Regions from separate parts of the Bacillus sp. NEAU-Y102 genome, predicted to be linked through region 2. Evidence: a T-box and tRNA genes for the amino acid it is inferred to sense, from the RefSeq annotation. Region 2 holds a T-box; the other holds one or more tRNA genes.

Region 1 (3,584 bases), on a different contig from region 2:
CGTTCTCTATATAAAAGAATAACTCCTTTAAACATCGGCTCTCTATCCAGAGATAAAACATTTCAATTGACATACGCTCCGTATGTTAATATGATATTGGCATACGGTGCGTATGTCAATTATTTCTAGCTTACAAGATAATATAACTTCTTACCTATACCCTACATTGACTCACTGTCCCTTTTTATAGAAGGTATTAATGAAACAGAGGAGGAGTTAAAAGAATGAAGAATGTATATGTACACGTCAAATATTGTGGTGATTATCATGTTTAATTCCTACCGTGAGATTTTCAGTGCTCCTGGTACAAAAGGATTCTCATTATCAGGATTTATAGCTCGTATGCCCATATCAATGATGGGTATTGGTATTGTTACCATGTTATCTCAAGTAAGTGGTGACTATTGGCTTGCTGGAGCTGTTGCAGCTACCTTTACATTATCATCAGCTTTACTAGCTCCTCATATTTCTCGGATGGCTGATCAATTAGGGCAATCTCGCATACTTCTTCCGACTACAGGTATTAGCGTTTTCTTTACAATCCTCTTACTTCTATGTACGAAATATGAAGCTCCTTATTGGACGCTATTTCTATCCGCTTTATGTGCAGGTTGTATGCCAAATATGTCAGCTATGGTACGTGCACGTTGGACTAAACTATACCGCGGATCCCATAAATTGCATACAGCATTTTCCTTCGAATCGGTCGTCGACGAAATTTGCTTCATAATTGGTCCTGTATTATCTGTCAGTTTAAGTGTTATGTTCTTCCCAGAAGCAGGGCCACTTTTATCATCTGTTTTTCTTACAATCGGGGTATGCCTATTTACTATGCAAAAAAGCACAGAACCGCCTGTACACCCTCGCGACATTACAAACAACGGAACAGTATTTAAAATTGGTTCTTTGCGAGTACTAGTATTCACACTCATTGCTATAGGTACTATCTTCGGCACAATAGATGTCGTTAGTGTAGCTTTTGCTGAGCAGCAAGGAAACACAGTAGCTGCTAGCTTTGTACTTTCTGTCTATGCAATCGGTTCATGCCTGGCAGGCCTTATTTTCGGTACTCTTAAACTCAATACCCCACCCTATAATCAGTTTTTAATAGCGGTCACACTTTCCATGATAACAATGCTGCCACTAGTTTTTGTAAACAGTATTACTTGGCTAGTAGTTATTGTTTTCTTTGCAGGGCTATCTGTCGCTCCTACTATGATTATTACTATGGGGCTTGTGGAAAAAATCGTACCTGAATCAAAGATAACCGAAGGAATGACTTGGGCAATTACAGGACTTGGAATTGGAGTCTCCCTAGGATCAGCGATAGCTGGTTTAGTTATTGATAACTTTGGAGCCCATGTAGGATTTAATGTGGCTATTATAGCAGGAGGCCTTGCCTTAACTATTGCACTTTTAGGCTACAAAACTCTTCACTCCGCATATAGTCATGTTGTTATTAAACAAGATGAACATTCAATAGAAAGTTAAAACATATTCAAAAAATAGGATTACCTTTTCTTATGTATGAGAAAAGGTAATCCTATTTTAAACTTATTATTTATAATCTGTCATAGCTTCTTCTATATCTATACACAACAAAAAAGAGATAGCAGATTATGCTATCTCTTTTAGTATGACCCGTACGGGATTCGAACCCGTGTTACCGCCGTGAAAGGGCGGTGTCTTAACCACTTGACCAACGGGCCAGTTCTGGCAGAGAAGAAGGGATTCGAACCCTCGCACCGCGTTCGCGATCTACTCCCTTAGCAGGGGAGCCCCTTGAGCCACTTGGGTACTTCTCTATAAATATGGCTCCGCAGGTAGGACTCGAACCTACGACCGATCGGTTAACAGCCGATAGCTCTACCACTGAGCTACTGCGGAACAATTATGGTGGGCCTAAATGGACTCGAACCATCGACCTCACGCTTATCAGGCGTGCGCTCTAACCAGCTGAGCTATAGGCCCATAATTGAAAAGCGGGTGAAGAGAATCGAACTCTCGACCAGAGCTTGGAAGGCTCTTGTTTTACCACTAAACTACACCCGCATAAAATTGAAAATGGTGAGCCATGAAGGATTCGAACCTTCGACCCTCTGATTAAAAGTCAGATGCTCTACCAACTGAGCTAATGGCTCATTTTGAAAGTGGTGCCGGCTAGAGGACTTGAACCCCCAACCTACTGATTACAAGTCAGTTGCTCTACCAATTGAGCTAAGCCGGCTTGCGACTTCAAAATGGTGGCTCGGGACGGAATCGAACCGCCGACACGAGGATTTTCAGTCCTCTGCTCTACCGACTGAGCTACCGAGCCTTATTAAAATGGCGGTCCCGACCGGGGTCGAACCGGCGATCTCCTGCGTGACAGGCAGGCATGTTAACCACTACACCACGGGACCATTTGGTTGCGGGGACAGGATTTGAACCTGCGACCTTCGGGTTATGAGCCCGACGAGCTACCGTACTGCTCCACCCCGCGATGATATAATATGTAATTTAAGAAAAAATGGAGGAGGTAGAGGGATTCGAACCCCCGCGCGACTCTCGCCGCCTGTCGGTTTTCAAGACCGATCCCTTCAGCCGAACTTGGGTATACCTCCGAGATATAAACCTTTAGTGGTGGACCTTGTAGGACTCGAACCTACGACCGGACGGTTATGAGCCGTCTGCTCTAACCAGCTGAGCTAAAGGTCCTTTATGGTAGCGGCGGAGGGGATCGAACCCCCGACCTCACGGGTATGAACCGTACGCTCTAGCCAGCTGAGCTACACCGCCATAAATGATATTAAAATAAGTGGAGCCTAGCGGGATCGAACCGCTGACCTCCTGCGTGCAAGGCAGGCGCTCTCCCAGCTGAGCTAAGGCCCCATGTTTTTGGGAATATCGGGAAGACAGGATTTGAACCTGCGACCCCCTGGTCCCAAACCAGGTGCTCTACCAAGCTGAGCCACTTCCCGTTAATAAAAGCGCGCCCGAGAGGAGTCGAACCCCTAACCTCTTGATCCGTAGTCAAACGCTCTATCCAATTGAGCTACGGGCGCATATGGTGCCGAGGGCGGGGGTCGAACCCGCACGGTGGTCACCCACCGCAGGATTTTAAGTCCTGTGCGTCTGCCTGTTCCGCCACCCCGGCATGTCATATTGAAAATTGGAGCGGAAGACGGGATTCGAACCCGCGACCCCAACCTTGGCAAGGTTGTATTCTACCACTGAACTACTTCCGCAAGACATGTTTGAGATATTTTATTAAAAGTGCGGGTGAAGGGAGTCGAACCCCCACGCCAAAGGCGCTAGATCCTAAGTCTAGTGCGTCTGCCAATTCCGCCACACCCGCATATTTCATTAAAATGGTGAGCCATGAAGGATTCGAACCTTCGACCCTCTGATTAAAAGTCAGATGCTCTACCAACTGAGCTAATGGCTCTCAAAATTAAAACTGGTGCCGACTAGAGGACTTGAACCCCCAACCTACTGATTACAAGTCAGTTGCTCTACCAATTGAGCTAAGTCGGCTAAATGGTGGAGGATGACGGGATCGAACCGCCGACCCCCTGCTTGTAAGGCAGGTGCTCTCCCAGCTG
Region 2 (3,584 bases):
TCAGAAAAAGAAATCGCACGAAAAGTTTTACAAGGTCAATGGCGCTGGCCTGCACGATGGGCTCTTTGGTATTTCCGTCCAGTTGGAGCTTGTCCGCCTGAATGGTATAATCAGCCATTTGTAGGACAGTTTAAAAGCCATTGTTTTTATGAACCAAGTGGTGATGAATGTCCGAAAATGTATTCACGATAGTAAAATTTGCAACGCAAGTACTTAGAAATTTTGGTACTTGCGTTGCTTTTAACTGTGTTTTAGAAATCTAATAGTGTGATGAAATTTTCTATGCCTACTACATGTATTAATAATGGTATACGAGGACCATTTGATTGATTCATAATGAGCTTATATATAATAGTGAATAATTGTTTTTGATTTTCTTTCATTATTTTTTTATTTTCATGATGACAAATCGCATATAATTGCTCCATTAAGTGAGAGTAATCTTTGTTAGAACGAAGTATATCGCAAACTTCTACTAACCATTCTTTCTGTCTTTCATCCAATGTGTTGTAAAACTCTGTATTTCTCTCTTGATTTACCGCAATTAATTTTTCAGATTGAAAATTTCTTATCCAATACTCTGTGCGATTACTCACCGCTCTCATTTCATCTAATGCATAGCTCCTATCTATTTTCTTTAATATCCCCTGTAAAATAGTTGAATCAAAATTTAATAATGGTAACGTTCCTGCTACTTGATTAAATTTCGGATATTCTTTAAACCCGATAGTAACTCTAGAAAGTTTAATTGCATCAAGTAAATCTTCATTTTTGAGCGTTTTATTTTCATAACTATCTTTCAATCGCTCATATTCTGTATAATTGCGAATCACATCTTCATCAAGACCGATATGAAAAGCTGCGTTTGGTCTATATTTTGCAAACATAAACAGAATTACTTCTGGTAAATACACTTTTAACAACTCACTAGGTGTAATACTATTTCCTGAAGAACTAGACATTTTTTCATGATTGCCTTTAATTCCAATAAAATCATAAGCAACATAATGAGGAGCTTCACGATTGAATATTTTCCTTGCAATTTCTTTTGATACATTATAACTACCCGTTTCTGATGAATGGTCTCTGCCACCCGGCTCAAAAACAACCTCCTCTATCATCCATCTCATCGGCCAATCGATTTTCCAATTTAGTTTCATTTTATTTGTATTTAATACGGATAACTCTTTTTCATTTCCGCATTCACATTCATACCGGATTGTTTTTAATACTTCATCAAAATGTGTAATAGTTGTTGTATCTTTCCCGCACCTCTCACAATATAATGTAGCTGGATAAAAGCTCTCTCGCTCTTCTTCACTACACTCTCCAGTTTTAAAATCCATTAAAATATCATATATATCTTTTCGTTTATACAAAGCCTCTAATATATTTTCGTTATACCTTCCGCTTCTATATTCATCATGTTGATAAATAAATTCCACTCCAATTCCAAATGCTTGAAGCGATTTTTCAAACTCTTTTTCAAAATGCTCCGCATACGAGTTATGACATCCATACGGATCTGGAATATCACAGTATGGCATACCAATATACTTTGCAAAAGATGGATCAATATTTTTTGGAACTTTTCTAAACCTATCATAATCATCCCACGAAAATATAAAACGAGTCTTTTTCCCTAAATCTTGAAGTGCTCTTACTACGAAATAAGTCGTTACGATTTCACGAAAGTTCCCAATATGAACAGAACCTGACGGACTAATTCCAGATGCACAAACAAACGTTTCTTTATTTGGATGTTTCCTAATTAATTCATGTGCTACTTCATACGCCCAATGCATATATTACTCACCTCAATTATTTTTTTGTTTTCTAATTTCCAGTTTTATGCAACAAAAAAACTCTCACCCCCAAGATTATTCATCTTGAGGACGAGAGTTGTTAGCTTCGCGGTACCACCTCAGTTTGTTAATATGTCACCATATTAACCTCTTCAGGTACGGCAAAATATGCTTATACCCTATCTCTATAACGGGAGAACCCGTCGCACCATCCCTAAATAAATTAGTTCCTTGCGCAGCTCCAAGTCTTTTTTCGTTAAGATGTATACCGCTCTTTCTCAGCTACCAGAGCTCTCTGTACGTATTCTTTCTTAACTACTCTTCTCTTCTATGCCTTAAATATTAGTTTTTTAATATGATAATTTATAACACTTTTATTGTCAAACTTTTCCGAATCGAAATCGTAAAATTATCTAAAAAAATTCTTTATCGCTTCTAATTGAATTTTGTGGCTACACTCATCACAACAATATGCCCCTTTTGGTTTCTCTTTAAATCGCTTATATTTTTCACTACCTTCGTAAACACGAAATATATTCTTACAAGAAAAGCAAACAATTTCATAAAACATCATATGCATTTTCCTCTCCTTGTTTATACACTTTTTTAATCACTTGTGAGAAGGTCATTTTTCTACATTATAAATTTTAATATCCTTTGACTAAAAGGTTTACCTCTATTCTTATCGAATTATATTAATATCTTATAACGCGAGGTGAACATCTTGTTCAGTAATATAGAATTCGTTTTAGATGCTAAAGCAAGTTTAGCTGAAGGACCATGTTGGAATGAAAAAAAGCAACTTTTATATTGGGTTGATATTATGGAGAGAAAATTATGCATATACAATCCTACCGCTAATACGAACCGAGTAATTGCTCTCAATCAACAAATTGGCTGTGTTGTTCCATATTTAGAGGATGTACTACTCTTAGCTATGGAAAACGGCTTTTATTCTATTAATGTAAATACAGAAAAACTGACACATATTTTTGACCCCGAACAACATTTAATAGAAAATCGTTTTAACGATGGAAAATGTGATCCCGCTGGTCGTTTCTGGGCAGGTACTACAGATACATACGGTATTAATGCTGCAGGTTCCTTATATTGTTTACATAATAATTTGAGTGTAGAGAAAAAAATTTAACATGTAAATACTTCAAACGGAATGGCTTGGTCACCTGATCATACATACCTTTACTTTATAGATACACCTACTAAAAAAGTGGTTCGCTATCAATATAATATACGTACTGGAGAAATTCATAATCCAAGTGATGTAATCATTTTCTCTGAAAATGAAGGTCTACCTGATGGTATGACAATTGACGAAGAAGGTTGTTTATGGATTGCACATTGGGGAGGTTCAAAAATAACTAGATGGAATCCCTCTACTGGAGAACAAATATTAAGTATTCCAATTCCTGCGTTATATGTAACATCATGTACGTTTGGTGGGCCTAACTTAACTGATTTATATGTTACAACAGCCAGAACAAGAATGACGGATGACGAATTAAAACAGTATCCACATGCTGGTGGTATTTTTCGAATTCAAACAAATGTTAAAGGCTGCCCCACCTATTCATTTTGTAATGAAAATATTGGAACTGACACAATATGAACCGTATCGATTACATAAGACAAGAAGAAAAGGAATATCACGATCTTTGCTATGAACAATATAAACTATTTGAAACTGGATCTTGGCTTCACAAGCCGGTTAAAACAGTTATGGATTTAATGGACTACTTTGAAGAGAAAAACAAATTACAA

The links. A T-box is a leader RNA that pairs with one kind of tRNA and senses whether it is charged. The one in region 2 lies ahead of lysS (lysine--tRNA ligase), so its partner is inferred to be a tRNA-Lys.
Region 1: it encodes a tRNA-Lys, which carries the amino acid that the T-box ahead of lysS (lysine--tRNA ligase) is inferred to sense. The anticodon was not compared.

What each region holds. Positions count from the first base shown of each region.
Region 1 covers NZ_JBTWFK010000015.1:141-3,724, reverse strand. Annotated here, with positions in the region: gene ACYFX0_RS27740 (MFS transporter) at 268-1,491, shown strand; tRNA gene ACYFX0_RS27735 (tRNA-Glu) at 1,638-1,709, opposite strand; tRNA gene ACYFX0_RS27730 (tRNA-Ser) at 1,715-1,805, opposite strand; tRNA gene ACYFX0_RS27725 (tRNA-Asn) at 1,813-1,887, opposite strand; tRNA gene ACYFX0_RS27720 (tRNA-Ile) at 1,895-1,971, opposite strand; tRNA gene ACYFX0_RS27715 (tRNA-Gly) at 1,982-2,052, opposite strand; tRNA gene ACYFX0_RS27710 (tRNA-Lys) at 2,066-2,141, opposite strand; tRNA gene ACYFX0_RS27705 (tRNA-Thr) at 2,152-2,227, opposite strand; tRNA gene ACYFX0_RS27700 (tRNA-Phe) at 2,242-2,317, opposite strand; tRNA gene ACYFX0_RS27695 (tRNA-Asp) at 2,327-2,402, opposite strand; tRNA gene ACYFX0_RS27690 (tRNA-Met) at 2,406-2,482, opposite strand; tRNA gene ACYFX0_RS27685 (tRNA-Ser) at 2,511-2,603, opposite strand; tRNA gene ACYFX0_RS27680 (tRNA-Ile) at 2,621-2,697, opposite strand; tRNA gene ACYFX0_RS27675 (tRNA-Met) at 2,702-2,778, opposite strand; tRNA gene ACYFX0_RS27670 (tRNA-Ala) at 2,799-2,871, opposite strand; tRNA gene ACYFX0_RS27665 (tRNA-Pro) at 2,887-2,960, opposite strand; tRNA gene ACYFX0_RS27660 (tRNA-Arg) at 2,971-3,044, opposite strand; tRNA gene ACYFX0_RS27655 (tRNA-Leu) at 3,048-3,136, opposite strand; tRNA gene ACYFX0_RS27650 (tRNA-Gly) at 3,153-3,227, opposite strand; tRNA gene ACYFX0_RS27645 (tRNA-Leu) at 3,257-3,337, opposite strand; tRNA gene ACYFX0_RS27640 (tRNA-Lys) at 3,352-3,427, opposite strand; tRNA gene ACYFX0_RS27635 (tRNA-Thr) at 3,441-3,516, opposite strand; tRNA gene ACYFX0_RS27630 (tRNA-Val) at 3,521-3,584, opposite strand, start outside.
Region 2 covers NZ_JBTWFK010000008.1:34,611-38,194, forward strand. Annotated here, with positions in the region: gene ACYFX0_RS20845 (cell wall hydrolase) at 1-192, shown strand, start outside; gene lysS (lysine--tRNA ligase) at 252-1,805, opposite strand; T-box leader at 1,889-2,145, opposite strand; gene ACYFX0_RS20855 (DUF2197 domain-containing protein) at 2,215-2,385, opposite strand; partial or broken gene ACYFX0_RS20860 (SMP-30/gluconolactonase/LRE family protein) at 2,530-3,432, shown strand; gene ACYFX0_RS20865 (class I SAM-dependent methyltransferase) at 3,429-3,584, shown strand, end outside.